2 regions of the Guptibacillus hwajinpoensis genome follow, and region 2 is predicted to be linked to the other one. Evidence: riboswitches for the same ligand, from Rfam matches in the RefSeq annotation. Region 2 holds a riboswitch; the other holds the start of a gene.
The links. Region 2 has a riboswitch for S-adenosylmethionine ahead of ABFG93_RS15590 (homoserine dehydrogenase). Riboswitches for the same ligand answer to the same signal wherever they lie in the genome.
Positions count from the first base shown of each region.

Region 1 (20,557 bases), 2.0 Mb from region 2:
ATTTCCAGTATCGACTTTATCGAATTCTATATCAATAAACCTCACACTTCTAAAATTCATTTCCTGAAAAATCTTCCTTCGCCTTCTTTGGCAAATTGATTTAGTTTCTTTTCTTTTACAGAAGCATCGTAATGATTCCTACATTGGTTTCTTCAGGCATCTTATCGATTAATCTTAAGAATTGCTGTCTTATTTCTTGATTAAGAAATCCAGTTGATGTTAATAAAGAGAGGACATACCTACCTCCTATAGTCATTCAGCTACATTGAACTATCTTTCTTCTGATCAACATAAAGGGTACCATCCTGTTGAATTTCAGCATATAAAACGCTTGAAACATCCTGTACCCCCTCTTGTGCGAGTTGCTGATCCAACCATTCTTTATCCCGATTCAACATCTTTAAATTTTTCATATTAACGATACCTTCTGATACCACTTCAGTGGGTATGGGGAATGGTTTCGGGCTAATTAATGTATTCATATCATGCTTTGTCACCGTCTGTACCGGATCCTTTTTCATAACAGAAATTTTTCCATTCGTTTCAAAAATAGCATAATTAACATCTGAAAGCTGGAAGACATTCTTTTCTCTAATTAGAGATCTTAATGCATCAATATCCAAACGAGTTTTCCGAAGAGCATGTTCCATGATCTTCCCTTCTCTTATCACAATGATTGGTTCTCCAGTCGTAACTTTACGAGCGCTTTTAAACTTGATATCAATCATACCAAGTATAAGCGTAAAAATCGTCCATCCAACCAGTGCAATTATACCAATAGAAAGAGTTATGTTTTTATTAAAAGCAATATTTGCAGCTAAAGAACCTATCGCTACTGCGGAGACCCAGTTAAAATAGGTCATCTGACTAATTTCTTTTCTCCCCATAACTCTGGCAAGAATAAATAGCACTATAAAAGTGATTGTGATTCTAACAAGTACTTCAGTTATGTCCATCTTATAACACCCTTCATCTAGAGGTTTAGCATTGTAACAATATCTATTACTGTCTCCCCTATTAGAAATTGCTATTCATGCTTTTAAGAAAAAGAGGCTGTTACAATTTCCTTCCAGATCATTGATCGGAGTATGTTTCATTAAAGTAAGCAATTGATTTAGTTATCAATGTTTTTAGTACGCCTACATCGATATCCGCAACTTTATTAATGTACACACAGGCCTTCCCTGTCATATGCTTTCCAAGCTGCTCGAGCATTTCCTCCCGCTCTGGATCTCCCTGGGCTAAGTACAAACTAATCTTCGCTTTTCTCGGCGAAAAGCCCACAAACGGTGCATCACCTTCATGTCCTGATTCATATTTGTAATGATAAGATCCAAAGCCGATGATGCTCGGACCCCACATTTTCGCCTCATACCCTGTTGTTTCAGTAAAAATATCTAGCAATCGATAAGCATCTTCTTGCTTTTTTGGATGAGCGACCTTTTCAATAAACTCAATGACACTGTTATCCGTTTCCTTTGTTTTCAGGTCATACATTCGTTAATCCCCCATTTCACTGTTAATTTCACACTCCACTTCCATTACTATATTTTTATGTTCAATCCTGCTTCAAACCGTAAAATAGCACCAAAATCTCTAAGAATATATGGATTCATTACCACATTTCTAAATGATTTAATAAGAATATCTCTGACATGTTTCTTTTATTACCGTTTCATGATTCTTACTCTAAAAGAGTTATAGATCCACTGAATCGGGAACGTCCTGTTCTAGAGTACTTATCACTTAAAAAAACTCTGATAGTTACTATTGATGAACCCCTGATATTGGGCTCCTTAACAGAACAAAAAAACATCATGATCGAGACGGAGGGTTTATATGTTTACCTTAAATGATATACCAATGTTTTTCGTGAACTTTTTCATTATTTTACCGATTGTGACACTTGTCCATGAGGCAGGTCATGTCCTAATCGCAAGACTATTTGGCGGAAAAATTAAATTTTGTATCGGCTCTGGCCGGACACTGTTTCATATAGGATCACTTGAAATCAAACGATTGTATTTTATGGAGGGATGGTGCCAGTACAGAGAACTGAAATACAATAAAACCTGGGCTCACGTGGCTATCTATTTAGGTGGCAGTTTGTTTAACCTTATCGTTATTTTGCTGATTAACTATTTAGTTGCATCAAAGGCTATTCCCGTTACGCTGTTCTTCTATCAATTTACGTATTTCTCTGTTTACTTTATCTTCTTCTCACTTCTGCCATTTCGAAACGACGACGGTAGACCGAGTGATGGAATGGCCGTCTTTGATGTCCTACGCTACGGAAAATCAGTCGATCCAATTGATTAAACTCACAACGAAAGCATGGAATGAAAAGAACCTATTCTGGAAAACCAGAATAGGTTCTTTACTAGTAGGTCTATTTCCAAATTAATCGATACTTTTTAATGTATTTAGGATCGTCTAAGGATTCAATTAAATTCATTGCCTGCTTCCTAATCTCCTCATCTTTTACCTCATCATATAAATGCTTTAATCCCTGCAGGATATCAGCGCGAATTAGCGTGTGATTTCTTTCATCCTCACAGTTTAGAAAACGGTCAACGAGATAAGAAATAACTAACTTTCGCTGTTCGACTCCAGCAAGACCAACTCTCCAGATTGCCTGCAGACTATGGCGTGCGGTTACAAACTTAGGATCTTTTGTCACATCCCATAGAGCTTCAAAATCATTTAGTATACGCTTTTTTGGATCACTGATAGCTAGATGCGATAAAAACTGTGCACACCTTGATCGCTGATGATTGTCTTTGGCTGTTAGTCCTTCTAGCAACTCTTCCCAAACGTCATAAGCCCAGTCTACTTCTTGTGTCGTTGCTTCAAGAATATGGTTGTAAGCTTCGTATTGGAGTGTTTTGTCCTTAGCTTGTAAGTTATCGAATTCTCGTTTCATGGATTCTTCCAATTTCTATCACCTTCTCATTTTGTAATCATCATATAAAAGACCTCTGGCTCACACAAGTCCAATTAAATTTATAAAAAAGTCCACTGTACCGTGCCAGTGGACTTTGCTTAACTCATGTAGTTTCTCTATTAGATATTAGATGAGAAGGAAATTCGTTCATTCGGTTCTAACACAGGAGCGTGTACATCAAAAGCATCCGGATATTTGATCCCCTGGCCGGTATTTAAACATATAACCCTCTCATCCGCTTTAATCCAATTCGTTTCTCTTAAATACCTTGCGGCCGCAAATGTACTTGCTCCTTCAGGACAAACAAACTGCCCTTCTATTCTAGCTACGTCCTTCTGAGTACTTCGAATGTCATCTTCTGAAACGGCAATTGCACATCCTTCCGTTTGATAGATAGCATCGAGCACTAGAAAGTCTCCAATCGCTTTGGGCACATTAATGCCGAATGCATGGGTTTGAGAGTTTTCCCAGAAATCTGATTCCATCTTCCCTTCCTCGAATGCTTTAACAATCGGCGCACAGCCTTCAGACTGAACCGCTACAAGGCGCGGCAGCCTCTGACCTTCAATCCATCCAAGCTGCTGAAGCTCCCTTAGCACTTTATATATGCCGATTAATCCAACACCCCCGCCGGTTGGATAAAGGATCACATCAGGTAGCTCCCATTGGGACTGCTCAGCAATTTCATACCCCATCGTTTTCTTCCCCTCAATTCGATAAGGCTCTTTAAGAGTTGATGCATCATAAAAGCCCTGCTGCTTCACAACATCAGCGACAATTTTGCCAGCATCACTGATTAAGCCATTTACAAGGTACAGATGAGCCCCAGAAATGCTTACTTCTTTTCTCGTAATCTCAGGTGCGTCTTCAGGCATCACAATATGAGCAGTGATTCCCGCCTTGGCTGCATAAAGCGACCAGGCAGCGCCAGCATTTCCGTTTGTCGGCATGGCGAGATGCTGAACACCAAGTTCTTTAGCTTTTGAAATGCCTACTGAAGCCCCTCTTGCTTTAAAGGAGCCCGTTGGCACCATGCCTTCATCTTTTATGTATAAATGAGGAATGTCAAAAACTTTTCCAAGTGCTGGCATTGGTAGTAATGGCGTCATTCCTTCTTCAAAACTCACAATATCATTTTCATCCTGTACTGGCAGCAATTCATGATAGCGCCAGAGAGACTGATCGCGATCCTGTAAATCTTCTTTTGTGAGACTTTTCTTTACTGCTTCAAGATCATAGTCTACAAGCAAAGGTGAGCCACATACGCATAACTGCTGAATCGTTTTGGGAGAGTAGGTTTCCTTGCATTTCGGACAGGATAAATGAGATATCATACTGAATGTCATTCGAGCACCTCCATTGGTATCGTACCATCATCATAACATTGAGCAGACAGACTGAAACCCAAAGCTCACGTACAGGTGAACTCTGGGTCTCGAGTTATTTTAACTATGAAAATCAAGTCCCGAGCGAACTTCTTTCACATATCCCGCTCGAATCACATAATCACCAAAGTGCTCTTTCTCTTCTTTTTCCTTCGCATAATTAAATAGAATCGGTTTCAGTGATTGTAAAATTTCTTCCTCTCCGATATTTTCGCGGTACAGCTTACTCAAACGGTCTCCAACGAAACCGGCGCCGAGATACATGTTGTATTTACCAGGTCCCTTCCCAATAAACGCAATTTCCCCAAGGGTAGGACGTGAGCAGCTATTCGGACACCCGGACATTCGAATTACAATTTCCTCATCCCGGATTCCCGCCTCGTCAACGATCACTTCAATTTTATCAATCAATGATGGAAGGTACCGTTCTGCTTCCGCCATCGCAAGGCCACAGGTTGGGAAGGCCACACATGCCATCGAATTTTGACGCAATGCGGAATTTTTCTTTCCATCCGTCAAACCGTATTGTTCAACAAGATCCTCGATTTCAGATCTTTTTTCTTCGGTTACGTTCGCAATGATTAAATTCTGGTTCGGGGTCAGACGGAAATCCCCATTATGTGCCTTCGCGATTTCTCTTAGCCCTGTCTTAAGCTTATAATCTTCCGTATCAACAATGCGGCCATTTTGAATAAAGAGCGTTAAATGCCATTTCCCATCACCCTTCACCCAGCCATAGCGGTCGCCGTTATGATCGAAATGGTATGTGCGTTCTTCAGCTAAGTCCCATCCAAGTCTCGTGTTAAGTTCACTTTTAACCCAGTCGAGTCCTCTACTATCAATCGTGTACTTAAATCGGGCGTTCTTCCGTTCAGATCGATTTCCGTAATCACGCTGAATCGTAATGATTTTCTCAGCTACTTCAACAATCTGGTCAGGAGCGCAAAAACCGATGACCCTTGAAAGCTGTGGATACGTGTTCGTGTCTCCGTGCGTCATGCCCATACCACCACCAACGGCGACATTAAAGCCCTGAAGCTTGCCTTCCTCAATAATGGCGATAAAGCCAAGATCCTGGGAGAAGATATCGACATCGTTCGAAGGTGGTACGGCTACACCAATTTTAAACTTCCTTGGCAAATAGTGCGGGCCGTACATTGGTTCAATTTCTTCTTCCTTTCGATCAAGCACCTTCTCCTCATCAAGCCAGATTTCATGATACGCCTTCGTTCTTGGCAGAAGGTCATCGCTTAATTTTCGTGCAAGACCATAGACCTCAGCATGAATGTCTGACTGGTACGGATTCGCATTACACATGACATTTCGATTCACATCACCACACGCAGCGATCGAATCCATCAGCACGCGATCCATCGCCTGGATGCTTTTCTTCATGTTCCATTTCAAAACACCGTGCAATTGGAAAGTTTGGCGCGTTGTTAATTTCAACGTTCCATTGCCATAGTTATCAGAAAGGTCATCCATTACTAGCCACTGCTCAGGGGTTGAAACACCTCCTGGTAATCGAACACGGACCATAAATTGATAGGCAGGTTCTAGCTTTTGTTGTTTACGTTCTTGGCGGATATCTCGATCGTCCTGCATATAACTGCCATGAAATTTTAATAGCTTTGTATCCGCATCTGGAATCGATGCAGTAATCGGATCAGCAAAGCTTTCGACAAGTGACCCTCGCAAGTAATTGCTTTCGTCTTTAATCTTTTCCATCCCGCTCAGGTTTTCCTGCAACGTCTTTTTCGTCATGATCGCACTCCTTTCCTGCTACTCAATACACATCACGCTGGTAGCGTTTTTCGTTTCGTAAATCAGCAAGGTAAGCCTCCGCTTCCGCTTCACTGTAGTCTCCCTCTTCCTGAAGGATTGTTACAAGGGCCGCATGAACGTCCTTCGCCATATACTTCTCGTCACCGCATACATATACATGCGCTCCAGCGTTTAGCCAGTTATATAGCTCCTTGCTTCTCCCTAGCATCCGATGTTGTACATATACCTTTTCATTGGTATCACGAGAAAAAGCCACATCCATTCTTGAAAGGACACCATCTTTTAACCATTTTTGCCACTCAATTTGATAAAGAAAGTCTGTGACAAAGTGCTGTTCACCGAAGAACAACCACGTTTCTCCTCGTGCGCCCGCTTCCTCCCGCTCCTGCAAGAATGCGCGATAAGGCGCTACGCCAGTGCCAGCCCCGATCATTATCACCGGTGTGTCTGGATTTTCAGGCAACCGGAAATTTTGATTACGCTGCACAAACACTGGTAGTGTATCACCCGGCTGTGAACGCTCCGCACATTGACCAGAGCATACGCCAGTGCGATCACGTCCGTGAGCATCGTATCTGAGCGCCCCGATTGTTAGATGGACTTCATCCTCATTAGCTCTTGAGCTGCTCGCGATCGAATATAGCCGCACCGGTATTTTTCGCAACACGGTTATGAATTCTTTTGCTGAAACGGGCCACGGCCCAAAATCGCGTACTAAATCAATTAGGTCCCGTCCATAAAGGTATGTTTTAAGCTCTTCCCCTCCAGCCTCCAGCACCTTATTAAGCGCATCATTTGGGGTGAGTAATGCGATTTTTTCAAGCAAAGGCTTTGTGAGACTTGTAATCTCATAGGTCTTCACAAGCGCCTCACGAAGGGATGTAAGGTCACCTTCCTTATTGATTGGCACCTGTTCATTAGGATCCCAATCCATTTCTTCAATTAAATGATCGACAAGGACTGTATCATTTTCAGGATAAATCCCCAGACTATCCCCTGGTTCATAATCAAGACCTGAGCCTTCAAGGTCTAGCTCAAGGTGGCGCGTCTCCTTGTTCGATCCCCTTCCATTAAGGTTGATATTCGCAATAATTTCAGCCTTAAACGGATTCTTTCTGGAGTATGTTGCTCGAGCTTGAGATGGTTCTGATTCCCCTGCTGAGGATGAACTTACTTCAGGCGCATCATTTAAAACAGCTAGAACCCCTTCAAACCATTCTTCCGCAGGCTCTTCAAAATCAAGATCGCAGTCAACGCGAGGATAAATCCGCGTCCCACCTAATTCTTCCAATCGTTGATCGAAATCTTTCCCGGTCTGGCAGAAAAACTCATAGGAGCTATCTCCAAGAGAAAGTACAGAAAAGCGTATATCCGTTATTTCTGGCGCTCGATCGCTATAAAGAAAATCATAGAAGCTGAGCGCATTATCCGGCGGATCACCATCACCATGTGTACTTGAAATAAGCAATAAATCCTGCACTTTCTTAAGAGCTTTCGGCTTGAAATCATCCAGTGATGAAAGGGTAACCGTATAGTCTTGTTCGAGTCTCTTAAAGAATTCTTCAGCGAGTCCCTCACCGTTTCCCGTATGCGATCCGTAGAGAATCGTGATCTCGCGCGTCTTAGTCCCACCCTGATTATGGTTTTCTAGATTTGGAACAGGATAATCTTGAACAGTTGGCTCAAGCGTTGCTGCTGCTTCTGTTGCACCAGGAACAGAAGGAACAGAAAGATACCCGCTCAACCAGATTTTTTGAGTTTCCGTAAGTGTTGGCAATAATCGATTTAATAGCTCCGTTTGCTCATGAGTAAACGGGCTGTTCATCACTTGGAACTGCAATAATATCCACCTCACAATAACTTTTTTAAAATAAATTCAATGTAGTACAAGTTGTTTACTCGGATTTAAACCTAAACTAATTTCACTTCTCCTTTCCTGCATCCTGTAAACGAAAAAAACCTCTCTTCGTTAAAGTAAGAAGAAAGGTTTTGTTAATAGAATCAGCCAATCTTCTTATCTTTCAGGCGCGTCGTCCTGCTGGATTTGGCACAGTACGTGATGAAGAACCATCACATCGGTTGCCGAGGCTTCAAAGGGCCAGTCCCTCCACCTCTCTTGATAAGAAATGTTGCTATGAAATTGTTAAAAAGCAATGATTGCTTCAAATTTTATCCTCTTGTGAATCAAATGTCAATATATTATTAGAAAATTATTATCATTCAATTAACTAAGAAAGGCCCAGAATAAGGTCTATTTCAAAAAGTTGAATCAAAATAACCATGACAATTTTCACTCAATTGATACGCTTTTTATCTTCAAAGTTTTATTGCGAATCATGATCTTAGAATTCCAACTTGTATACCCGTGCCTCAAAAGGGTGCAGCGCAAATCGTCCAATTGACTCATCCTCGTTCACATCGTAGTTACTGATCCATAATGATTTACTGCGATGCTTTAACTCTTCAGGAAGAGCAAATTCAGACTTCTGATCCGAGAAATTAAGAATAACGAGTATTGTTTCACCTTCATACCTTCTCGTATAAGCATAAATTTCGTCATGGTCTTCTAGAATAAGATCATACTGACCGTAGACAAGAATTGGATTTTCTTTTCGAAGTTTAATCAATTCTTTATAGTAATGGTAGATAGAATCAGGATTAGTTACTGCTAATTTTGCATTCACTTCTTTGTAATTTGGATTCACTTTTATCCACGGGTTACCTGTTGTAAATCCAGCATGACTCGTGTTATCCCACTGCATTGGCGTTCTAGCATTGTCTCGCCCTTTCTTGTATATCGCCTGCATGACTTTTGCCGGATCTTCTTTATCCTGGTCAACCTTTTCATGATACATATTTAACGTCTCAATGTCCTTATACTCCTCAATGGAATCAAAATGAACATTTGTCATACCAAGCTCTTCACCTTGATAGACGTAAGGCGTTCCCTGCAGCGTATGAAGGAAGGTGGCGAGCATTTTCGCTGACTCCACACGGTAGGTTGTATCATCTCCAAATCTTGATACCATCCGTGGCTGATCATGGTTGTTCAAGTACAGGCTGTTCCATCCTGCTTCTTCCAACCCTTTCTGCCATTTCGTGAACGTCTCCTTTAGATCGTTTAGCTTTAGAGGCTGAACATCCCATTTCCCATCACCTGAATCAAGATCAACGTGCTCAAATTGGAAAACCATATTCAGTTCATTACGATCATCAGCTGTATAATTCTGCGCATCAGCTACGTCTAAACCTGGCATTTCACCCACTGTCATCACATCATAATGAGAGAGAACCTTTTCGTTCATTTCCTTCAAATACTCATGGATCCGTGGACCATTCATGAAATAATCTCCACCAGAAACATAGCGTTTACCATTCGGATTTGGTGCATCCGGAAGCCCTGGTACTTTAGAAATAAAGTTAATAACGTCCATTCTGAAACCGTCAATTCCCTTATCAAGCCACCACTGCATCATGTCATAGACTTCCTGTCTTAAAGTGGGATTCTCCCAGTTAAGGTCAGGCTGCTTTTTACTGAATAAATGGAGATAGTATTCATCAGTTTTTTCATCATAGTCCCAAACAGAACCACTAAAAGCCGACTCCCAGTTATTCGGTTCTTTGCCGTCCTTACCAGGTTTCCAGATATAATAATCTCTGAATGGATTGTCTTTCGACTTCCGGCTTTCTTCAAACCAGTTGTGCTCATCAGAAGAATGGTTTACCACGAGGTCCATAATCAACTTCATACCACGCTGATGAACCTCATGCAGCATTTCCTCCCAATCTTCCATCGTGCCAAACTCTTCCATAATGGCACGGTAGTCACTAATATCATAACCATTGTCATCATTAGGAGATTGATAGACGGGAGACAGCCAGATCACATCTATACCAAGTTCCTTCAAGTAGTCCAGTTTCTCAGTAATGCCTTTAATATCGCCAACCCCATCACCATTGCTATCATTGAAACTTCTCGGGTAAATTTGATATACGACACTTTCTTTCCACCATGTTTTCTCCATCATCATCCACTCCATTTCTCTATTTAATAGCGCCTTTCGTTACACCGCTAATAATCCATTTCTGGGCAAAGATATAAACAAGTATCATCGGAGCAAGAGCCATCAAATAAGAGGCAAATGCTAAATTGTAATCTGTACTAAATTGAGATTGGAAAATATATTGCACTAAAGGTAACGTAGCAAGCTCTTGATCACTCAAGATTACGAGTGGCAACATAAAGTCATTCCATGCCCATAGTGTTGTCAGAATACCGACTGTGGCATTCATCGGAGCAAGAAGCGGGAAAATAACCTTCCAGAAAACACCCCATGTGCTTGCTCCATCCATTATTGCTGCTTCTTCAAGCTCCTTCGGAATAGATTTGATATAGCCAACGTAGATAAAGACGTTAAAGGCAAGTCCATACACGACATATAGCATAATCAATCCAACTAGATTATCAATTCCCCATGAACTTGTTTGTTTCACAATTGGTAACATGATTATAGGAAAAGGAACAAACATCGCACTCACGAAATAGTAGAAAAGAAACTTATAAAACTTTTTATGCATATTTCGTGCAATAGCATAAGCGACCATCGAATTTGTGAGCAACGTTAAAACAACAACAAATAACGTAATGAATGCGCTGTTTCCAAGAGCATTGAAGAAATTTGTTAGTTGGATTGCTTCTGTGAAATTTTCAAATCGCCATTCTTTAGGTAGAGCTAGAAATGAATCGGCTAGTTCCTGAGGGGTTTTTAGCGCGATCGTAACCGTGAGATACAATGGAAAGAGAATGAGCAGTGAACCAAGAATTAATAAGGTTGTTATAAACCAATTCGATTTCTTTCCCATTACATTTCCACCTCTCTTCTTTGTAAGACCTTAATTTGAATGACTGAAATGACTACAATGATAACGAAATAAACAACCGCATTAGCAGACTGGTAAGCAAACTCTCCACCTTCAAAACCACCTCGATAGATTAATAGAGAGATCGATTCGGTAGCCTGTCCAGGCCCCCCACCGGTTAACGCAATAATGTGATCGAACACCATCAAGAAGTTCTTCATGGCAAGCACCATGTTAATCGTGAAGAACGTTGCAATAAGAGGAAACGTTATGCTCCAGAACTTTCTCCATGGTCCAGCACCATCAATACTTGCAGCCTCATATAAATCCTCAGGTATAGTCACAAGACCAGCTAGATAAAGTATCGTATTGAATGCTACCGCCTGCCACACAGCTACAATGACAACTCCGATCCAGGCAACATCCTGATCTCCAAGAATATTCCTTGTCAACGCATTAATTCCAAGCCCTTCTGCAATTTCAGGAATGAAATGTGCGAAGATAAAATTAAATATATAACCGACGATCAAGATACTTAAAATATTTGGCATGAAGTAAACTGCTCTCAGCGTCTTTTGAAATTTTATTTTTGCGTTTAGCCCCATCGCTACAATAAGACTAATGACATTAACAAGAATGGTTGAAACGACCGCGAATTTGAAAGTGAAAAGATAGGCATGAAGAGCTCGCTCATCCTTAAAGACATTAATATAGTTTTTTAATCCAACAAAATCAAAATCCCCATACCCTCTCCAGTTTGTAAAGCTATAATAAACCCCTTGAAGAGCAGGATATGTATGGAAAGTAAAAAAGAGCAACAGGGCAGGAACAGTCATGATTATAAAAGCGTTTTTCCGTTTATGCATGTTCACCTCTCCTTTAAGGTAAATGAAGAGGCACCTTAGTAGATGCCCATTTTCATTTATCGGTTTTGAACCTTTTCCCACTCTTCATCCATTTTCTTCAGGAATTCATCTTTGTTTTTATTAATCAAAAAGTCTTGAATCAAATTCTCTGCTTGCATTCCTGCAGGATAATAATGGTCAGGGAAGCTGGTAATTGAACCTTCTTGAAAGTTAACCTTTATTCCCTCCATGACAGGATCCTCCTGGAATACACCCTCTACAGCTGAGAATGCTGCTTGCTCATCGATATATTGTTTTGCATTTTGTTCATTAATCATAAACTCAATGAACTTCTTCGCTTCCTCGGAATATTCGGTATCACTATTAACAGCAAATAAAACGTCTACACCGGAAACTAGTTTGTTCTCTTCAGGTGTATTTGTAACTGGCATTGCAAAAACCCCTAAGTTAATATCCGGATTTGCTTTCTTGATTTCAGGGATGGCCCAGTTTCCTTGTAAGTACATAACCCCTTCACCTTTTGCGAAAGCTGTGTTTCCATCACCATAAGCAACACCCATGTTGTCTTGATGTCCATATTCTAAAAGCGTTAACATTTTATCTGCTACTTCAGGATAATCTTCCTGAAAACTCGCCTCACCGTTGTTTACCTTTTTCGCAAACTCTTCAGGTTGAATATTCGCAGCAAGAGAATTCCATGGAATCATTCCTGTCCAAGCATCCTTTAACGTCAGGTATAAAGGAATTTCTCCCTCAGCCTTTGCTTTGTCGAGTATTGCTACAAACTCATCCCATGTTTTGGGAACTTCAACACCCAGCTCTTCAAATTTATCTTTGTTATAAATGACAGCGTTCGCATTTGTAGCATAGGGAATACCATACGTTCCTTCTTTTTCTTCTCCCGCTAGACGGTTAATCATATCTAAATAGGCAGGCTGAATTTTGTTAATCATTTCTGAATCTGATAAATCCATTAATACTCCTGCACGGGCCAGCTCCCCATAAGTTGCATTCCCACCGATCGCCATAACATCCGGCAAATCATTTTTTGTTAACCGTGACTTCAGGACAGTTTCTGCTTCTGGCGGTGCATTTAATTTGATATCGATATCAGGATTTTCTTCTTCAAACTTTTTAATGAGAGCCTTATAGGTTTCCGTATTCTCCGATTTATTAGAGAACACCTCTAGTGCATCGTCTTTACCACCACTACTACATCCTGTTAAAAGTGCCGCGCCGAGAGCCATTGAAACAAAACCGGTAACCAATTTGCTATGAAGCTTCATCCTATACTCCTCCTTCGGTTGGTTTAATCATTTATCGCGTTAATAAACTTAAGTAAACGTTTAACTAAATGATTAAAAAAAAATTAATTTATTTTTTTTACGGATTCTCTCTCTATAATGCGATGTGGCATAATTCTACTTTCCACTGTGTTCCCGCTGGCAATTGATTTAAAGAGCATTTTAGCTCCTGTTTGCCCCATCTCATATAAGGGTTGAGCGACAGTAGTTAATGGGGGAATTATCATTTGTGCAATCTTAATATTATCATAACCTATTACAGACAACTGATCAGGAACCGTAATTCCAAGCTTATATGCTGCTGAAATGACACCTACTGCCACATCATCACTCGTAGCTACAATCCCTGTAAGATCAGGAAATCGTGATAGAAGAGGTTCTAGATTAGTAAGACCATCTTCGTAAGCAAACCCTTTCGTATAAAAGACCTGTTCCTCACTAGCCCTTAAACCGTAGTGATTTAATGCTTCTAGAAAACCCTGTGCCCTTGGATAGCCAGCAATTGTATCTTCCTTTGGACCACTAATCATCCCAAGATTCTTATGCCCTTGATTGATCATATATTGTGTGGCACTAAAAACAGCAGATCGATCATTTACCTTCACATAAGGCAATTGAAACTCTAATGACTCAGTAGAAATAAGAACAACTGGCACATCCATCTTTTTCATAATATCATCATATTCTTTTGTCAGTACTTCACTAACATAGAGGATGCCCTCTACTCTTTTCTCATTTAACAGCTGTAAGTATTTCTTCGTTCGTTTCCCACTTGAATCAGTGTGACAAACAATGACACTGTGTCCCAACTCATGTGCGACATCCTCAATACCATTCAAAATTTCAGACGATAGCATGCTTGATACGTCAGGGAAAAGAACGCCGATTGTTTGTGTTTTCTTGTTAATTAAGCCTCTTGCTACCGCATTGGGTTGATAGCCCAGTTCCTCAATGGCGTCAAGGACTTTTTGTTTTGTCTTTGGAGAATATCCCGGTAAGTCATTCAAAATCCTGGATACTGTAGCAATAGACACATTTGCCTTTTTGGCTACATCTTTAATGGTTGAAGCCATGTCTCACCTTCTTTCGAGTAAACGTTTACGTAATTTCTTATTCCCATAATAACTTTAATTGAAAGCCTTTTCAACACTTTTTTTCAGAAAATTAAATTGTTTGTTCTATTTCGAAACCAATTTCCTATGCCTCAACTGCTCAATCAGATACTTCTCAATAAGCTTTGTATCATCCGGGTGGAACAAATGGGCTGATTTATCTACCCACAGCAGTCGTTTTTCTCGTGCATTGAGTTGATCATAATACGTTTTTACAAGCTGACCATGGACATGATAGTCTTTCATCCCATGAATGAAGGTAATTGGAATCGCAACTTTCTGTACACTCTCCATGAAATTGTTGGCAGCTAATTCTTTAATAAAAGAATCTGTATAGACGAGTTTAAATCCTTTATAATACGTGTTGTAAATATCCTTTAATGAGTACTCATCTGATTGAAACATTGCCTTTGTGACATTCATTAACCCTGGATGCTTGATCACGTCATCCGAATAAATGAGCGTATTAAACTTTCTTTGCCACTTTCTTAACACTCCCCACTGTTGGAAGCTTTCTACAAACGGTGGTTCACCAACGGACTCTAGCTCAACTAATGCCTTCGTATGCCCTCTTCTTTTTGCTTCCGCTTTTGTCCATTCAAGCGAAAGGCGATCATTCTCAGTCCAGCTCACAACCTGAGATAATCCTACATATGAGTAGAATTTATCTGGAAAGGTTGTGACGAGCTCAAGCCCGATTGTAGACCCCCATGAATGTGCGGCGAGAAAAATCTTAGGGTGTTTGAATCGTGTACGCAAATAATCCGTTAGCTCATTCGCATCCGAAACAAATTGAGAAACCGTCATCGATTCTCCTGGAATATCATGTCGGTAGGATTTACCTGTTCCTCTCTGATCCCAGTAGACGAGAACGTAGTGTTTAACTAACTCTCGCGTATTCGTCACAATCGTATAGTCTCTTCCTTTAGACGACACACCTGGAAGAGGCATACTTGGCCCTCCATGCAAAATCAACAGCACAGGTTTAGTTTGATCCTCTGCCTGGATAAGAATTGTCTGCCGAATCCCACCAATCATGATCTCTTCACTAGAACTTATACCGGTTTGAGATACGGTGTAATCTACTTTTTTCGAAAAGATCCCCACTAGAAAACACTCCCATATCAAGTGGCATATACGTTTCCAACACTTACGCCTTCTTCATATTATATCCATTCACAAAGAACGCAATTGTTTCAAGCTCTTCCTCATTTATTTCCCTGCCAACTTGCTTCTTATAGGCATTCTGCATCTGACATTCATCTCCGCTAAACTTATGGGTCAGCTCTGCAGCAATTCTTAACACCTTCGTTTCGTTCAAGAACTCTTCCTTCGAAACGGGTTTATAATGAGAATACACATACCACTCCGCATTGAATTGCTCCATCAGATCTAGCAATGGAAGCGTTCTGCTGACTGTATAGTTGTCCTTTTCAGAAAAAATATCCGGGTACATGCTATCACCTAGAAATAAGATCTTCTCTTCTTTCATGTACACAACAACTGAATCAGACGCATGATCCCCGCCTACTTGAAGAAGTACACAAGTGACACCACCAAGATCGATTTCCACTTTATTTTCAAAAGTTAACGATGGGAGCGTGATGGTAATGTCCCGGTGATGAACAAACTCCTTTTTATCGCTGTCGCACAGAATTCGATTTCAGTTCCCTTTTTTACTCGCTCATCTAGCGCCTCATCTGACCACGAGTAAGGAAGTAGCTTCTCCATTTCTTCTTTCGTTTGCTTTGATGAAATCGATATAACCTGATCGAGAGCAGAAAGACCAAAAATATGATCCCAATGCCAGTGGGTGAGGGCTAACATATTAGGTTCAGGGACACCTCTGTTAGATAGCTCGTCAAGAAAATAACGAGCGTGTGCTTCAGAATTCCCTGCATCAATCATAAGGGTCCTTTGATCACCAACAATCATTCCTAAAATTGGACGATCTGTCTCAAATACTGGCGTTTGATACCAGAATCGATCTCCAATTCTTTCGATAGTTTGCATCTCATTTCCTCCTCTAAATAAACAACGTTAGTATGTATCAAATTGAGTGTTTTTTTTACATCATATCATTAAAGAGAGAGGGGGGGCAGACACGTGTCTGCCCCCCTTTGATTAACCCAGTCCATCGACAATCAATTTCACAACCATTGGTCCAATTATGATAATAAAAAGAGGTGGGAATATAAACAGGATCATCGGGATCAACATTTTGACTGGTGCCTTCATCGCCTGTTCACGTGAGAGTTCACGTCTTTGCTTACAAATACGTGTCGTAATGTTTTTAATGACTTTCGCCATCCCAATCCCGTGATGATCAGCCTGAATGATTGACATCATGACGCTCTGGAAATGATCTGATGGGACACGCTTCTTTAAGCTATAGAACGCTTCCCTCCGTGATTTGCCACGTTTCATTTCATCAAGCGCCTGACTGAACTCATCCGCGAGCGGTCCTGGCTTCCTGGCACAAACATTAGAGATAGATCCCTCAAGCCCAACCCCTGCTTCAAGAAGTAAGCTCACCATATCAAAGAAAACAGACATTTCCTTATTGATCACTTTTACTCTTTGTGTTTTTTTCTTTGCTAAATAAAACACTGGATAGCGGTAGAACAAGAAAACAACAGCAAGTATTAATAACACGGTCGCAGAATTTTTACTATCTGAAACAGGTACCATAAGCAAGAAAGTTAAGAATCCCCCGCAGATGCTAATGAGAAGTTGAATAAGTCTAAATTCAACAGCCGATCGATTCCCAAATCCAGCTTCATGAAGAAGAATTTCTAACTTTTTTCGATCTTTTCTTACGAATTTTGCTTACCTGTTTGATACCTATCCCCCAATATTTGCGACATAGCGGATGTGATAATCCATTTTCTCTTTTTTAGATTTACGTTGAACTTCATTCATCTTTCCAAAGTATTGCTCTAAGTTGTCGCTCAGCGCGTCATCTAGCGTTCATCTTCTCCTAACGTTTACGTCACCTAAAAAACTCATTCCCTACCGATTTAATAAAATTCCTCGTTCATCATTTTGTCGCAATAACTGTGATATACCCCACAGTTCGATTCACGCTGATCGATTACATTAAGGGTGTAGAAAAATTCTTATGAGGGATTTACATGGAAGGAATGTTCACGGCATCAACAAAAACTGGTAAGTGGCATACGATCAATTACAGGATTTTTTCATCCCCCTTACCCTTATTCCAAAACCAGTTCATTTACATTCCAATGTGCTCTTATAGCAATTAATGGGTTTAATCCCTCTCATTTCCGGAAACATACCCTATATACAAAACAACAAAGGAGATGAAGGAAAATGGCAGATCGTTTCAAAACTGGTGAAAATGCCCCTGAGAATGGAAAGTATGAATTTGATGGTTTAACAGACGGAAGAAAGAATAGTAATCCGACTGAAGATGAAAAGCATATCAGCCTCCAAAGTGGCGACACGTTTCCTCCACTTCGATCAAGCAAAGAATCAGCATATTGGAAAAAAGCATAAGAACGATATAATGACTTAACTTATTTAAGAGGAGATGAAGGAAAATGGCAGATCGTTTCAAAACTGGTGAAAAGGCCCCTGAGAATGGAAAATATGAGTTTGATGGTTTAACAGACGGAAGAAAGAATAGCAATCCGACTGAAGATGAGATGCATATCAGCCTCCAAAGTGGCGACACGTTTCCTCCACTTCGATCAAGCAAAGAATCAGCATATTGGAAAAAAGCATAAGAACGATTTAATGACTTAACGTATTCAAGAGGAGATGAGTAATATGGCAGAACGCGATCCAAAACAAGCAGCAGCTCAAATGAGTGAGGATAAGAAAGACGATATCTTACAGAATTTCCAATCATTTAAAGACTATCTTGGTGATCAGGTTCATAAAGGTGAAAAGCTAGGACTTGGTGAAGAAGGTCTTGCCAAGGGGGCTGAGCGTGTTGGCGACTACCTCGCAAACCACGAAGAGCCACGTAACCGCGAAGAAAAAGTGTTGAATGAACTTTGGAACGTAGCAAATGAGGAAGAACGTCAGCATATGTCTCATGTCCTCGTGAAGCTTGCAGCCCAAACGAACTAAATCGGAAATCACACAGGAGAGGCCGTTATCCATGATGGATAACGGCCTCTCTTTTCTTTGTTCCAGTTTAATTTTCTTTATAATATTTCGCAATCTCCATCACCATCGCGCCCATCCGTGGTGTGGCCGGAATAAGAATTCCTTCTACTCCCTGCCTTTCAAGATGCTCAGCTGTTACTTCTCCAACCGCAACAGGAAGCACATGATCACCGAACGAGGAAAGAATAAATTCCTTCTTCTTCATCCTTTCCACATACTCGAAAAAGAACCGCACCTGGATTGCGCTCGTAAACGCTACCGCATCAAGTTGCTTGTTCGTAATCTCCTCAATTAACTGGTCAAGCACCGCCTCATCTGGTGGCGTGTGCTCATACGGATAAATCGTCACAACCGTGTTGTTCGCTCGTTCAAGTGTTTGAATGAAATCAGGCACATTCTCACCATGCATTTGAAGAAGCACGCGCTTGTCCTTAATCTTAAGCCTCTCCTCCAGCTGTTTCATTGTTCCACTGTCAGCGACAGTCGCTGGTGTTATCCCTTTTTGTTTTAAATGCTGGAATGTTTTCGTTCCTCTTACTGCAATTGGAATGGCCTCTAACAACTGCTCATATCTCTTGCCGAGTCCGGCCTCGTTAGCTAGCTCAGCCATCCGGCGTTCGCCCATCCCTGTTGTAAAAATGAGCACATCAGGTGGGTTTTCAATACTATCCCTTAACGTTTCAAGAACCTGCTCCTCATTAGTAAAAACAGTCCCCTGCGCGGGACGAATCAGCGCACGTCCTCCCTGCTTTTCAATAAGAGCGCTTATCTCCTCGCCCTTTCTTCCACCAGTTACAGCAATTGTTTTATTCGTTAGTGCCTGCATGACAGCTCCCCTCCCATACACAAAAATTTTTACATCGTAAATAGTTGTTTCGGTTAAGATCGATCGTACAGGATCGTAATGAATACTTCAATCGCTTTTATCCAGAATAGAGAAAAAGTTACGCTAACGTAAGATAAATGAAACTGTCTTCAACTTCAACATGAAACGTTTCAATCTGACCGCTATCAGGTGCCTGCATTACCCCGTTTTTCACATTAATTTTGCAATCGTGTTGCGGGCAGAAAATGTGTTCGCCAAGAATGGCACCTTCTACAAGTTCGCCTCCCTTTGGACAGCAATTATGAAGGGCATAAAACCTATCGTCAGAGAGGTGAAACACGGCAATAGATAACTTTAGTAAATTGACTTTTGTCCCCATATCTTTTGAAAACTCACGTACTCTTCCTAAATTGATCTTTACCGCCTCAACTGGCATGCGAACGTTCCTCTCGAGTAAAAGTTTAAAGTTCAGATTACTTTACGGTTGACCTGCCCCACTTGAAAGAAATTTTTTCGAAACTAACTTGAGATTGTGTCGATCTCTTGATACATTTGGGAAAAGAGTGTTCGAAGGAATTTCGTTTACTGGTGCAAACTCTTTTACCAACTGTGTTAGCCGCAACGCATCAGAAGTGTCTCCATAAAGAATTGCGCCAATTACGTGGCCATGAAGAGTGACGACTTTCTTATAAATGTGACGAATCGGATCAATCCACTGAAATGTTCTTGTTTCTTCTGTTTCAAGCACCTGCCCTGTTGAAAATACATTTATGCTCCTAATATTAAGATGGGTTGATACCATTGAGCCTGTGTACCTAGCCGGTAAATCACAGAGTTTTCTCGCAAGATGCTCAGCCTGTTCATAAATCGGTCCAATCGTGCCATACAAAACATCGCGGTGTTCAGCACATTCTCCAATCGCGTAAACATTAGGTACACTCGTACAAAGATCATCATCAATCACTATCCCTCGGTGAACCTCAAGACCTGCTTTTTTCGCTAGTTCTACATTTGGTCGAATGCCAACTGACATCAGAACAAGATCAGCCTCCATCATGCTTCCGTCAGAAAAACGGATGCCTTTCACATGAGAATCACCCGTAATTTCTCTCGTTCGCTTACTTAGAGCAAAGTTCAGTCCATTTGCTGCTAGTGCTTCCTGAAGCATCTCAGATGCTAATCGATCAAGTTGGCGATTCATCACATTGGGTTGATGGTGTACAACCGTAGTCTCTAGTCCAAGGTGAACAAGGCCCATCGCAACCTCAAGACCGAGAAGACCTGCTCCAATGACTGCAGCCTTCTTATATGTTTCCGAAGTCTGAATCAGTTCTCTGC
Region 1 covers NZ_CP156674.1:964,366-984,922, forward strand. Annotated here, with positions in the region: gene ABFG93_RS04935 (DUF421 domain-containing protein) at 261-956, opposite strand; gene ABFG93_RS04940 (DUF1801 domain-containing protein) at 1,075-1,497, opposite strand; gene ABFG93_RS04945 (site-2 protease family protein) at 1,840-2,319, shown strand; gene ABFG93_RS04950 (hypothetical protein) at 2,390-2,935, opposite strand; gene ABFG93_RS04955 (threonine synthase) at 3,064-4,290, opposite strand; gene cysI (assimilatory sulfite reductase (NADPH) hemoprotein subunit) at 4,390-6,093, opposite strand; gene ABFG93_RS04965 (assimilatory sulfite reductase (NADPH) flavoprotein subunit) at 6,116-7,954, opposite strand; SAM riboswitch class I at 8,126-8,240, opposite strand; gene ABFG93_RS04970 (glycoside hydrolase family 13 protein) at 8,457-10,139, opposite strand; gene ABFG93_RS04975 (carbohydrate ABC transporter permease) at 10,159-10,977, opposite strand; gene ABFG93_RS04980 (carbohydrate ABC transporter permease) at 10,977-11,840, opposite strand; gene ABFG93_RS04985 (ABC transporter substrate-binding protein) at 11,897-13,126, opposite strand; gene ABFG93_RS04990 (LacI family DNA-binding transcriptional regulator) at 13,210-14,217, opposite strand; gene ABFG93_RS04995 (alpha/beta hydrolase) at 14,323-15,363, opposite strand; partial or broken gene ABFG93_RS05000 (MBL fold metallo-hydrolase) at 15,407-16,269, opposite strand; gene ABFG93_RS05005 (type II secretion system F family protein) at 16,381-16,947, opposite strand; gene ABFG93_RS05010 (YjzC family protein) at 17,590-17,775, shown strand; gene ABFG93_RS05015 (YjzC family protein) at 17,820-18,005, shown strand; gene ABFG93_RS05020 (DUF3243 domain-containing protein) at 18,040-18,354, shown strand; gene ABFG93_RS05025 (uroporphyrinogen-III synthase) at 18,422-19,219, opposite strand; gene ABFG93_RS05030 (Rieske 2Fe-2S domain-containing protein) at 19,338-19,655, opposite strand; gene ABFG93_RS05035 (NAD(P)/FAD-dependent oxidoreductase) at 19,698-20,557, opposite strand, start outside.
Region 1: it holds a riboswitch for S-adenosylmethionine, as region 2 does, so the genes downstream of both, ABFG93_RS04965 (assimilatory sulfite reductase (NADPH) flavoprotein subunit) here and ABFG93_RS15590 (homoserine dehydrogenase) in region 2, are expected to answer to the same signal.

Region 2 (12,940 bases):
TCCATGTAGCAGATGCTTCAGCTGCCTGAACTCCGATGATCTTAACGTGGGGGAAATATGATTTCATTGCGAGTGCCATACCAGCTAGTAGGCCACCGCCTCCTACCGGGACAAGAATCACGTCCAGATCGGGGCATTGCTGCATCATTTCAAGCGCTACTGTTCCCTGACCTGCCATAACGTCAGGATCGTCAAACGCATGGACGAAGGTGGCTCCACGCTCTTTCTGCTCGCACTGTGCCCCTGCAAAGGCTTCGTTGTAAGAATCCCCTTCGAGAACAATTTCTGCACCATAAGAGCGGGTAGCCTCGATTTTACTGATAGGTGTTTGTGCAGGCATAAATATTTTAGATTTGATCCCTCGTTCATTTGCAGCGAGGGCTACTCCCTGTGCATGATTTCCAGCAGAAGCTGCAACAATGCCACGAGCAGCTTCAAGGTCCGTGAGTCTTGATACTTTGTTGTAAGCACCTCGGAGCTTAAAGGATCCCGTGCGCTGCAGGTTCTCCATTTTCAAGAACACATCTTTATTTGTTCGATCATTTAATGTTTTAGACTGCTGAAGCGGTGTTCGATGGACCGCCTGGAGCAGATTCTCCATTGCACTTACAACGTCAACGCCATATTTCTCCTGATAATTCCCAAGATCATTCACTCTCCCACATATTGTTTTTCTTCATATTGACTGATTTTCTCTTCAAGTGACAGTGTACGAGATACTTCATCCCAACCGTTTAAGAGCATTTCTTTCCAGTAAGGATCGATTTCAAATGAAGCCGAAAGTCCATTTCCATCACTGACTTGCTGTTGCTCTAGCTGAACACTGAGCTGGTACCCATTTTTCGACTTCGAAAAAAGTTCTGTGATCGTTTCCTGAGGAAGCGCAATCGGAAGGATTCCGTTTTTCACACAGTTATTATAGAAAATATCAGCAAAGCTTGGGGCGATAACAACTCTGAATCCATAATCAAGCAGAGCCCATGGCGCATGCTCTCGTGAGGAGCCGCAGCCGAAATTTTTACCGGCTACTAGAATCGTAGCATCCCTATACTGGTCTTCATTTAAATTGAAGTCTGAGCGGGGATTGCCATCGTCATCGAATCGCCAGTTGTAGAAAAGAAACTGACCGAATCCCTGACGTTCGATCCGCTTCAAGAATTGCTTTGGAATAATCTGATCTGTATCTACATTTACCTTCTCAAGAGGGTAAACCACACCTGTATATTCATTAATTGGTTCCAGGACTCCTCACTCCTTTCAAACGACAAGAGGTTTTACTTTTCTAGCATCTGTAAATCTACCTTCGATTGCAGCCGCTGCAGCCATAGCTGGACTAACTAGATGCGTTCTAGCGCCATTTCCCTGACGACCTTCAAAGTTCCGATTGGATGTTGAGGCACAGCGTTCACCAGGTGGAACGATATCATCATTCATAGCCAGGCACATGCTACAACCGGCTTCACGCCATTCAAAGCCTGCTTCTTTAAAGACATCATCCAGACCTTCTGCTTCGGCAGCATCTTTAACGGATTTTGATCCAGGTACAACAAGGGCTGTCACGCTATGGTGCACTTTACGGCCTCGTACAATTTCAGCAGCAGCTCTTAAATCACTTAGACGAGAATTAGTACATGAACCGATAAAGACATATTGAATATCAATATTTTGTATCGGGGTACCAGGCTTAAGGTCCATATAAGCTAAAGCCTGCTTAATGGCTTTTTGATCACCTGGGTCCTTATAGTCTTCTGGAAATGGAACTCTTGCATAAACAGAAGATCCCATCGAAGGATTTGTTCCCCATGTGACCTGAGGCTCAATTTCATCTGCAAAAATTTCCAGAACTTCATCGTATTTTGCATCCGGATCCGTTGCGAGCTTTTTCCATTCTGAAACAGCTTCATCAAATGCTTCTCCAGATGGCACATGACGTTTTCCCTTTAAATAGTTAAACGTTGTTTCATCCGGACTAATTAATCCCGCTTTAGCTCCTGCTTCAATGGACATATTGCAAACCGTCATTCGTTCTTCCATCGTCATGTTTCGAATCGCTTCGCCCGTATATTCAAGCACCGCCCCTGTTCCTGCATTCACGCCAAACTTCGCGATCACAGCAAGAATCAAGTCTTTGGCGGTTACACCAGCTCCCAATCTTCCTTTCACTCGTAATTCAATGGTTTTGGGCCTGGATTGCCAGAGTGTTTGTGTTGATAGGACATGCTCGACTTCACTCGTTCCGATCCCAAAAGCAAGGGCACCGAAGGCACCGTGTGTGGACGTATGGCTATCACCACAAACGATGGTTTTACCTGGCTGGGTTAAGCCAAGCTCAGGTCCAATAACGTGGACAATTCCCTGATCAGGATGGTTAATATCGGCAATTTCAACTCCAAATTCGTTACAATTTTCTTCAAGCTTTTCCATTTGCACCTTCGATACCGGGTCATTAATAATATGACGGGCAATTGTTGGAACGTTATGGTCCATCGTTGCGAATGTTAAATCGGGTCTTCTCACTCGTCGGTTATTCATCCGCAGACCTTCAAAAGCCTGCGGAGAAGTAACTTCATGGACTAAATGCAAGTCAATATATAGAAGGTCTGGACTACCTTCTTCTCTATGCACAACGTGCTTATCCCAGATCTTTTCGATAATTGTTTTCGGCTCCACACCCATCCTCCTCTACCCTTTTGTCATCTTGTTAGGCATATGCCTCCATAATTCCTGCAGTCGCATTATCTTCTTCTAGTTGAAAAATTACTTGTTTGACCATTCTATCTGTACTTAGCGCGTTTGCTCCTCTGCCAGCAATGTCACTTGTGAAATAACCGGCATCAAGTACTTCCTTCACGGCTTTCTCAATAGCATCCGCTTCTTCATACATTTGGAAAGAGTACTTTAGCATCATCGCTCCCGATAAAATCATGGCAAGCGGGTTGGCAAGATTCTTTCCTGCGATGTCAGGCGCTGATCCATGAACTGGCTCATACATCCCATATCCATCACTACGTAAGCTAGCAGAAGGCAGCATTCCAAGTGAGCCTGTAATCATAGAAGCTTCGTCACTAAGAATATCTCCAAAAAGATTTTCCGTTACAATCACATCAAAGTATGCTGGATGCTGAACCAGTTTCATTGCTGCAGCATCAACAAGCATATGCTCCACTTCTACCTCAGGATACGCCTTGGATTTTTCTTCCACAATCTCACGCCACATTCGACTGGATTCAAGAACATTAGCTTTGTCGACACTTGTTAGCTTCTGACGTCTTTTCTTTGCTGCTTCAAAGCCCTGATCGACAATGCGCTCAATTTCAGATCTTGTATAATGAAGCGTATCAACAACTTCGTTACCATCTTTTCGGCGTTCACTCGGGGTACCGAAGTATAATCCTCCTGTTAGCTCTCTTACGATCAACATATCAACACCTTTGATTCGATCCGCTTTAAGCGGAGAGGCGTCTAATAAACTATCAAAGGCAGTAACAGGACGAAGGTTCGCAAATAAGCCAAGCTCCTTTCGAATACCAAGAAGACCTCGTTCAGGACGAAGATGACCGGGAAGGTTTTCCCACTGAGGACCACCTACAGCACCTAAAAGAACAGCATCGCTTTCTTTACAGATGCGAAGCGTTTCATCTGGTAGAGGCTGGCCATCTTCATCAATAGCTGCCCCTCCGATCCTCGCTTTATGAAATTCAAACGTATGGCCAAATCGATCTGCCACGGCATTGAGAACCTTCATCGTTCCCTCCATTACTTCTTTGCCAATTCCATCACCGGGTAATACCGCAACTTTTCTCTTCATCCTTCTAACCTCCCTGTTAGACGTTCGCTTGTTTTTTCACCTGATAGCTTTCACGAGCAAGAATACGATTAACTGCGTTCAAGTAGGCTATAGCTGACGCTTCAAGAACATCCTGAGCTGTACCACGTCCATTGGACTCTACACCGTTATAGGTTACGCGAACATGAACTTCGGCAAGGGCATCTCTTCCTCCACCGACAGAGTTAATTCTATAATCTTGAAGTTGTAGTGAGCCTGTAATTAATTGCTCAAGCGTATTATAGATTGCTTCTACACTACCTGATCCGGTACCAGCCTGCTGGATCATCGTTCCGTCCGGCTTTTCAATTTCAATCGTTGCCGTCGGGATATTCGATGTACCATACTGAACCTGAATGCTATGAATTTCATATTTATCAACAAATTCATCCGTCTGAATATCCGTTAGTAGGACAAACAAATCATCTTCAGTTACTTGTTTCTTCTTATCAGCAAGGTCTTTAAAATCAGCAAATGCTTCGTTTATTTTAGCCTCATCAAGTTCGAAACCAAGCTCTTTCACTTTATCCCTGAAAGCATGTCTTCCAGAGTGTTTACCGAGTACAAGACTATTGGATTGAACACCAATCAGCTGTGGACTGATAATTTCATAGGTTGTTTTTTCTTTTAACACGCCATCCTGGTGAATCCCTGACTCATGAGCAAAAGCATTTGCCCCAACAACCGCTTTATTTCCTGGAACAGCCATTCCTGTAAGCTTACTCACTAGATTGCTAGTTCGCTTAATTTCATCAAGCTTTAATCCAGTCTCTGCCTGGTAAAAGTCATTTCTGATTCGAAGCGCAACAGCCACTTCTTCTATCGCAGCATTTCCAGCCCTTTCACCAATACCATTGATCGTTCCTTCGATTTGCGTTGCCCCGCATTCGATGGCTGCCAAAGAATTCGCGACTGCCATCCCTAGATCGTTATGACAGTGGGCAGAAAGATCAATACCATCAATATTTGGAACGTTTTGTTTTAAATAAGTAAACAATTCCCCATATTCTTGTGGACTTCTATACCCCACAGTATCCGGAATGTTAATAACGGAAGCCCCTGCATTAATCACTTCTTTAATGATTTTCGCAAGAAAGGTTCGATCAGAGCGACAGGCATCTTCCGCTGACCACTGTACCTTTGGAAAAAACTTTTTCGCATATTTCACTGCTTCAACTGCTGTTTCCACCACTTCGTCAGGCGTTTTCTTTAGCTTATGAGTCATGTGAATGGGAGAAGTAGCTAGAAAAACGTGTAATCTTGGATCAGCACCACCCTTAAGAGCATCCCATGCTGCATCAATATCTTTCACATTCGCTCTCGCAAGCCCTGTTACGGAGACGTTTCGAACCGTATCTGCGATATTTTTAACACCCTGGAAATCGCCCTTGGAAGCGGCGGGAAAGCCCGCTTCCATAATGTCGACTCCAAGTCTTTCGAGTTGTTTGGCGATTTCCAGTTTCTCTAATGCATTCAGATTGACTCCAGCTGACTGTTCTCCGTCACGAAGCGTTGTATCGAATACATTAATCTTTCGCACTGGCAACCACTTCCTTCTTTGATTTTGGTTTCACGAATGGCATCATTGCTCTGAGTTCCTTACCAACTTGCTCGATTGGATGTTGCTTTTCTTTCTCATTGATTGCATGGAATTCAGGACGATTCAATTTATTTTCTAAGATCCAGCCTTTCGCGAACTTACCAGTCTGGATGTCTTCAAGGATGTCTTTCATACGTGCCTTTGTATCCGCATCGACAACACGTGGTCCTGATACAAAGTCACCCCACTGAGCTGTATCAGAGATAGAGTAGCGCATACCTGCAATACCATCTTCATACATCAAATCAACGATCAGCTTGAGCTCATGTAAACATTCAAAGTAAGCAACTTCCGGCTGATATCCTGCTTCAGTCAGTGTTTCAAATCCTGCTTTTACAAGAGAGGATAGTCCTCCGCACAGTACTGCCTGTTCACCGAAAAGATCTGTTTCCGTTTCTTCTTTAAATGATGTTTCAAGAACACCCGCTCGTGCACCACCGATACCTTTTGCATAAGCAAGGGCCAGTTCTTTAGCGTTACCTGATACATCCTGATAAACACCGAATAGTGCAGGAACACCGGCACCGTCTTCAAACGTTCTTCTTACAAGGTGTCCTGGCCCTTTAGGTGCTACAAGGAACACGTCAACGTTTGATGGAGGAACTACCTGATTAAAATGAACGTTAAATCCGTGAGCGAATACAAGGGCATTTCCAGCGTTCAGTCCGGGTTCAATCTCTTGTTTATATACGTCTGGTTGATATTCATCCGGTAGAAGAATCATGATCACATCAGCCTCACTGCTGGCATCTTTCACTGTCTTCACATCGAAACCATCCTGTTCAGCCTGCTCCCATGAACGACCCTTTCTAAGTCCAACCGTTACGTCAAAACCACTTTCACGAAGATTAAGCGCATGAGCATGACCCTGTGAACCATAACCGATTACTGCGATTTTTTTCCCTTTAAGCGTTCCCTCATTGATATCACCGTTATAATATACTTTTGCCATTTTAATTCATCCCTTCTCAATTTGGTTTTAATGGTTAATTGGTTAATTTAATATAGAGTACTGTTTCAGATCAGTAACTGATTTCTGGCTTCCCCTTGGGAAAGCTGTGATCCCTGTTCGAACCATTTCCTTAATTCCATAAGGACGAAGAAGATCAAGAATCGCTTCAATTTTGTCGGAATTCCCTGTAACTTGAACCGTTATGCTTTCACGACTCACATCAATAATGGAAGCCCTGAAAGGTTCAATGATCCCTGAGATTTCACTTCTGATTTGTGCATTGCTGATCACTTTAATTAAGGCAAGCTCTCGTACTACAATCGCTTGATCTGTTATATCTGAAACCTTGAGAACATCGATTTGCTTATTAAGTTGTTTAATCAGCTGCTCAATTTTCCCATCTCCATCCACATTGACAACAAAAGTCATTTTAGAAATACCTTCTGTTTCGGTGTGGCCAACTGTAATGCTTTCAATATTAAACTGCCGCTTCGTCATCAGGCCGGTGATGCGATTTAGAACACCGCTCTGATTAATCACTGTGGCGGTTACGATTCGTTTCATGGTTTCACCCCAATCATCTGATGAAGCCCTTTACCAGGCGCAATCATTGGATACACATTTTCTTTCCCACTCACTCTACAGTCAATCAGCACCGGATCGCGGTGTGAAAATGCTTCTTCAAAAACAGCATTAGCTTCTTCCTCTGTGGACACTTTATATGATTTAATACCATATGCCTCGCCCAGTTTGACAAAATCTGGCTGAACAGGAATCAAAGAATGAGAATAACGCTCTTCATAAAATGCTTCCTGCCACTGCCTTACCATTCCAAGAGATTGATTGTTCATGATCACGATTTTGACGGGCAGGTTCAGCTCCTGCAGTGTTGAAAGTTCCTGTAGAGTCATCTGGAAACCACCGTCACCTGTTAGAGATACAACAGTTTGTTCTGGAAACGCTAGCTGGGCACCAACCGCAGCAGGAAAGCCAAAGCCCATAGTTCCTAGTCCTCCGGATGTAACCCATCGATTGGCATCTGTGAAAGCATAATATTGAGCTGCCCACATTTGATGCTGTCCGACATCTGTAGTTACAATGGCGTCTCCCTTTGTATGTTCATGAACAAGTTCGACAACCCGCTGAGGTAAAAACTCTTCTGTATTGACCTTTTTCCAGAGAGGATATTTTTTACTGTTCTCTGTTAGGTGATTTAACCACTCTTCTGTATCAGGCGTTTCAGTCTCAACATCAATTAGTTTCTTGAGCGCTTCTCTTGCATCGGAAACGATCGGGATTTGCGTTGGTACATTTTTTCCTATTTCAGCCGGATCTACATCGATGTGAGCAACTATCGCATTCTTAGCAAAGTGAGCAAGATTTCCTGTTAACCGATCATCAAACCGTGCGCCAATGGAAATCAGTAAATCACATTCATATAGCGCCATATTTGCTGTATACGTCCCATGCATGCCCCCCATTCCAAGGAAGAGCGAATGTTTGCCTGGATAGCTCCCTAACCCAAGAAGCGTATTTACAACCGGGATCTTATTTTTTTCTGTAAATGATAGTAGTTCTTTTCCAGCATTGGCATGGAGGATACCCGCACCGGCTAAGATAACCGGTTTTTTTGCCTGCCCAACCGCATCTGCAAGCTTTTTGATTTGCAGGATATTAGGTGAGAATGTTGGCTGGTAGCCTGGCAAATGAATAGTAGAATCATAGTCGGGGGATATGGTTTGGTTTGCCACATCCTTAGGAATATCAACAAGAACTGGACCGGGACGTCCTGTCGTAGCAATATGGAATGCTTCTTTAATAATTCTCGGCAGGTCCTGAACGTCCCGCACCTGATAATTGTGCTTTGTAATTGGCGCCGTGATCCCCATAATGTCAGCTTCTTGAAAAGCGTCTGTACCGATTACTGTACTTGCAACCTGCCCTGTAAAAATAACAAGTGGCAACGAATCCATCATGGCATCCGTAATTCCGGTTACAAGGTTAGTAGCTCCTGGTCCGGATGTTGCAATGACAACTCCGGGTTTTCCGCTGACTCTTGCGTATCCTTCAGCAGCATGAATGGATCCCTGCTCATGCTTTGATAGGATGTGTTTAATAGGTGATCGATACAGTGCATCGTAAAGTGGAAGCACTGCGCCTCCTGGATATCCGAAGAGGATTTCAACATTCTCCTTCTTTAACGAATGAATTAAAACATCTGCCCCGGTCACTTCCTCTGTTACCGCTTCGGCTTCTGGTTTCGCCTTCGCCCGCATACTCATACCCTCCAATTGCTTTATTGTCTTACCTGCCAACTTTCAATTTCTGATTAGGAATAGCGTATAAAAAAAGCCTTCTCATCCCTACGCCGCAACTTACGGTCCATAGGGGCGAAAAGACTTCACGGTACCACCCTACTTTACGACAAGGATAAAAATTGTCGCCTCATGAGCAGCATATGCTGCTCTTTTAAATAACAAGTGTTTAAGAACACCTGGCTGATCCTAGCATGCTTATTTCAGATCAACACTCAGAGGGGATGTCGATGCAGGGGGTAATACCGGCTTCCACCATACCGGCTCTCTGGTCATTACCAATTCCTGCATCTTTTACCTCGTCATCGATTTTTCGTTATTTAATTCATCGTGCTTAACCTGCCTGCACATCACTTTTAGAAGGATACACACTAACACCATCTACCGTTACAATCTCACGAAACGCATTAAGCAACTGATTGGTTGTTTTACCTGGCTTCGCTTCGCCAATTTCACGTCCATCTACTTTGACGACTGCAATGACTTCTGCAGCTGTTCCCGTTAAGAACACTTCATCCGCAACATAAACATCATGTCTCGTAAACGTCTCTTCTCTCATGTCGTAACCTTTCTTCCTGGCAAGCTCCATAATGGCATTTCTCGTAATGCCTTCAAGTGCTCCAACGTAACCCGGTGGTGTCTTGATGACGTTACCTTTGACAATAAATATATTATCAGCCGACCCTTCAGCAACATATCCCTGGTCATTCAGCATCAGGGCTTCGCTTACGCCAGCTAAATTCGCTTCGATTTTAACAAGGATATTGTTCAGGTAGTTTAATGATTTAACCTTCGGACTCAACACATCCGAACGATTTCTCCGACTTGCTACCGTTACAATCTCAATCCCTGTTTCATATAAATGCTTAGGGAACAAGGCCAGTGATTCTGCAATAACAATCACTTGAGGTTCCTTACATGTGAATGGATCTAGACCGAGGTTACCGACTCCACGAGATACAACGATACGGATGTATGCATCCTGAAGGTTATTCTTCTTCAGTGTTTGCACAATAATATCAGTCATTTCCTCCATTGTGTGTGTGATTTTTAGCATAATTGAATGAGCTGAATCATATAGGCGTTGCAAATGATGTTCTAATCTGAATACATTACCGTCATACATGCGAATCCCTTCGAACACCCCATCGCCATAGAGGAAGCCATGATCATAAACTGATACTTTGGCATCTTCTTTCTTCACAAATTCTCCGTTAAGGTAGATCCATTGTTCACTCACCTTGTTCACTCCTTTCTGTTTGTTAGATAAACTTAGCTTATCGCCGGTTGAATAGCGAAAGCCTTAGTTTCCCTTATACTTTAATAAAGTTGAATTTTCTTAAAGTATTAAATAGACGCAGTAAAGCGTCAGCGTTTAAGTATAGGACCATCGTGTTTTTACCGGGCCCTAGTTTGTTTTGTAGAGTGATTTATTTGAATACTTTGTTTAATTGAGGATTATATTACGCCCGTTTCAGCAGAAGGTCAACACCCTAAATTAAAGTTTTTAGATAATTTAGATACATCAGTATAATTGAAACCGCTTACAAGACTGTCATGCGTGAGGTTTCATTACACACTATTTTTAATTGTAAATTTTATCATAGCGCTTTCAACAAGAACCTGAACGGCCCCCTTCATATCCTGGAGGGGGCCGTTCATACTATATGGCAACTAATTGAGATAGTAGACTCTTCGCAAATTGACCATGAATCGGGTAGAAATTCACCTGTGAAAACTTCCTCAAAAAGTCTTCCACTTCACTTCTCTTTCCACTCATATAATAAGCTCCTTGTTCGACCATAGGCAGAATGTTTTGGTGATCTGCTTCTGTAATGTCTCCTAGCAACAGCCATTCGTTATTTCTCTCATCCTCACCTTCTGCTTTAGAATAAAAGCGCGTTTCAGAGCTGTTCCTATAAAGGCTAAGAAAATCCTCTATCATCGCGCTAGCCGTCGGAAATGCCCCTGCCCCGGGGCCCTGGAGTGTAATTTCACCTGCAAGGTTACCCGTAAGCTGTAAGCAATTGTTGACACCTGTAACATGAAAAAATGGATGAGAAGGAGTAAGGGCAACAGGTTCAACTGAAATAATTGGTCCCTTAATATCTGGAACGATTGTTGCTGTATGCTTGATTCGTAGTCCGAGTGCTTCAGCTTTATTAATATCGGATGATGTGACTTCACTGATGCCTTTTCTTACGACATCATCCCAATCAGGTTGTTTCCCATAAACAAGATCAGAAAGAATGAGTATTTTGTAGAAGGCATCCCATCCCTCAATGTCGTTAGTAGGATCAGCCTCTGCATATCCGTATTCCTGAGCAAGCTTAAGTCCATGTTCAAATGAAATGTTCTTTTGCTGTACCTCTGTAAGAATAAAATTAGACGTACCATTTAAAATCCCACTAATTTGTTGAATCTGATTGCTTTTAAGACCTTCACGCAACGTACTTAAGATTGGGATGGATGCAGCCACTGCTGCCTCAAACCTTAATCCAACTTTTTGATTAGCAGCTAGATTTCTTAATTCATTTCCTTTGTGTGCCATCAACTCTTTGTTCGCTGTTACAATATGACAGCCCCTTTGGATACATTTTGAAAGATACGTACGAGCAGGCTCTACACCATTGATCGCTTCAAATACGACATCAAGATTCGGGAGCCCCAGAAGATCGTCAATGTTTGTCGTTAAGAGAACTTCGTCGTCTATTTCCCTTTTGACATTGCCGTCTTTAATCAAGACGCCCTCCACAATAACTTTTCTCTGAAGCAGGCTTTCTAACTGTTCCCTCTGTTCATGAATACTTTCATAAATTCCTTTACCAACAGTTCCAAATCCTATAAGTGCTATATGGATAGACTCCATCGCCGTCACCTCATTCTACTGATTTACTTTTGATTTTCCTTAAAATTTTGCCACTGACTATTGAACCTTCATTACTTATTACTTTACACCTGGAAAGGGGGCTTTGAGTTTCTGAGTTCACATGCGCTTCCCTTCACCGAATAGGAGGCGCCAGGATGACAGGTGGTCGTTTTCTCGATACTTTTAATTGCTGCCGCCATAAGAAAATGCCCTCTTCATTAAGAAGAGGGCATTAGCCTCCTCTTATCTGTCAGAATAGGTATTATTCTGCTGGAGTTAGCACCTTATTAAGCAGTCGCTTAATGGTTGCCGGGCTTCATCGGGCCAGTCCCTCTGCCTCTCTTGATAAGAGTCTATTATTTAGTTGGAGTCGCTTATACGCTTGCTTCAACTCGCGCTTTAGCAATCGCCTGCACAAGATCTTCGATGAGATCATCAATATGTTCGATTCCAACGGAAAGTCTAATTAAGTCATCACGAACACCTGATGCTGTTAATTCGTCTGCGCTCAACTGCTGGTGCGTTGTACTAGCTGGGTGAATAATTAAACTCTTTGCGTCGCCAACGTTCGCAACATGAGACCAGAGATTTACGGCATTGATAATGCCTGCTCCCGTTTCGCGTCCTCCTTTAATTCCGAAGACAACAACAGCTCCAGCTCCCTTTGGTAGATACTTCTTTACAAGCTGATTAGAAGGATGGTTCTCTTCTTCAGGATAGCTAACCCACTCCACTTCTGGATGGTCTTTTAAGAAAGAGACAATTTTACGCGTATTGGCCACATGTTCCTTCATTCGAACGTGGAGGGTTTCAACACCTAGAGCGATTTGGAAGGCATTAAATGGACTGAGTGCAGCACCCGTGTCTCGTAACAGTTGAACGCGTGCCTTTACAATATAGGCAGCTTCAGGAAGCGCCTCAGCAAACACGATACCATGATAGGTGTGGTCAGGTTCAGTGAACCCTGGAAACTTTGGAGAATTCCAGTCGAACTTACCAGCATCTACGATTATTCCACCCATCGTTGAACCATTTCCGCCAAGCCATTTGGTCGCAGAATGAACTACGATATCTGCCCCGTGTTCAATAGGTCTGCAAAGGTATGGTGTCGCAAAGGTATTATCAATAATTAGTGGGATCCCTGCTTCATGAGCGATTTCAGCGACCTTCTCAATATCCAATACATGAAGCCCAGGATTCCCGATCGTTTCAGCGAAAATGGCTTTCGTGTTTGGTGTAATGGCCTCTCTAAAGGATTCAGGATTTTCGGGATCTACGAAATTGGTTTTAATACCGTATTTAGGTAGTGTTGATGCAAAGAGATTGTATGTTCCGCCATATAACGTGGAAGCTGATACAATTTCATCCCCACTATTTG
Region 2 covers NZ_CP156674.1:3,007,859-3,020,798, reverse strand. Annotated here, with positions in the region: gene ilvA (threonine ammonia-lyase) at 1-655, opposite strand, end outside; gene leuD (3-isopropylmalate dehydratase small subunit) at 652-1,242, opposite strand; gene leuC (3-isopropylmalate dehydratase large subunit) at 1,258-2,670, opposite strand; gene leuB (3-isopropylmalate dehydrogenase) at 2,702-3,808, opposite strand; gene ABFG93_RS15615 (2-isopropylmalate synthase) at 3,825-5,366, opposite strand; gene ilvC (ketol-acid reductoisomerase) at 5,353-6,378, opposite strand; gene ilvN (acetolactate synthase small subunit) at 6,421-6,942, opposite strand; gene ilvB (acetolactate synthase large subunit) at 6,939-8,660, opposite strand; gene ilvE (branched-chain-amino-acid transaminase) at 9,028-9,933, opposite strand; gene ABFG93_RS15590 (homoserine dehydrogenase) at 10,357-11,562, opposite strand; SAM riboswitch class I at 11,803-11,914, opposite strand; gene ABFG93_RS15585 (O-acetylhomoserine aminocarboxypropyltransferase/cysteine synthase family protein) at 11,937-12,940, opposite strand, start outside.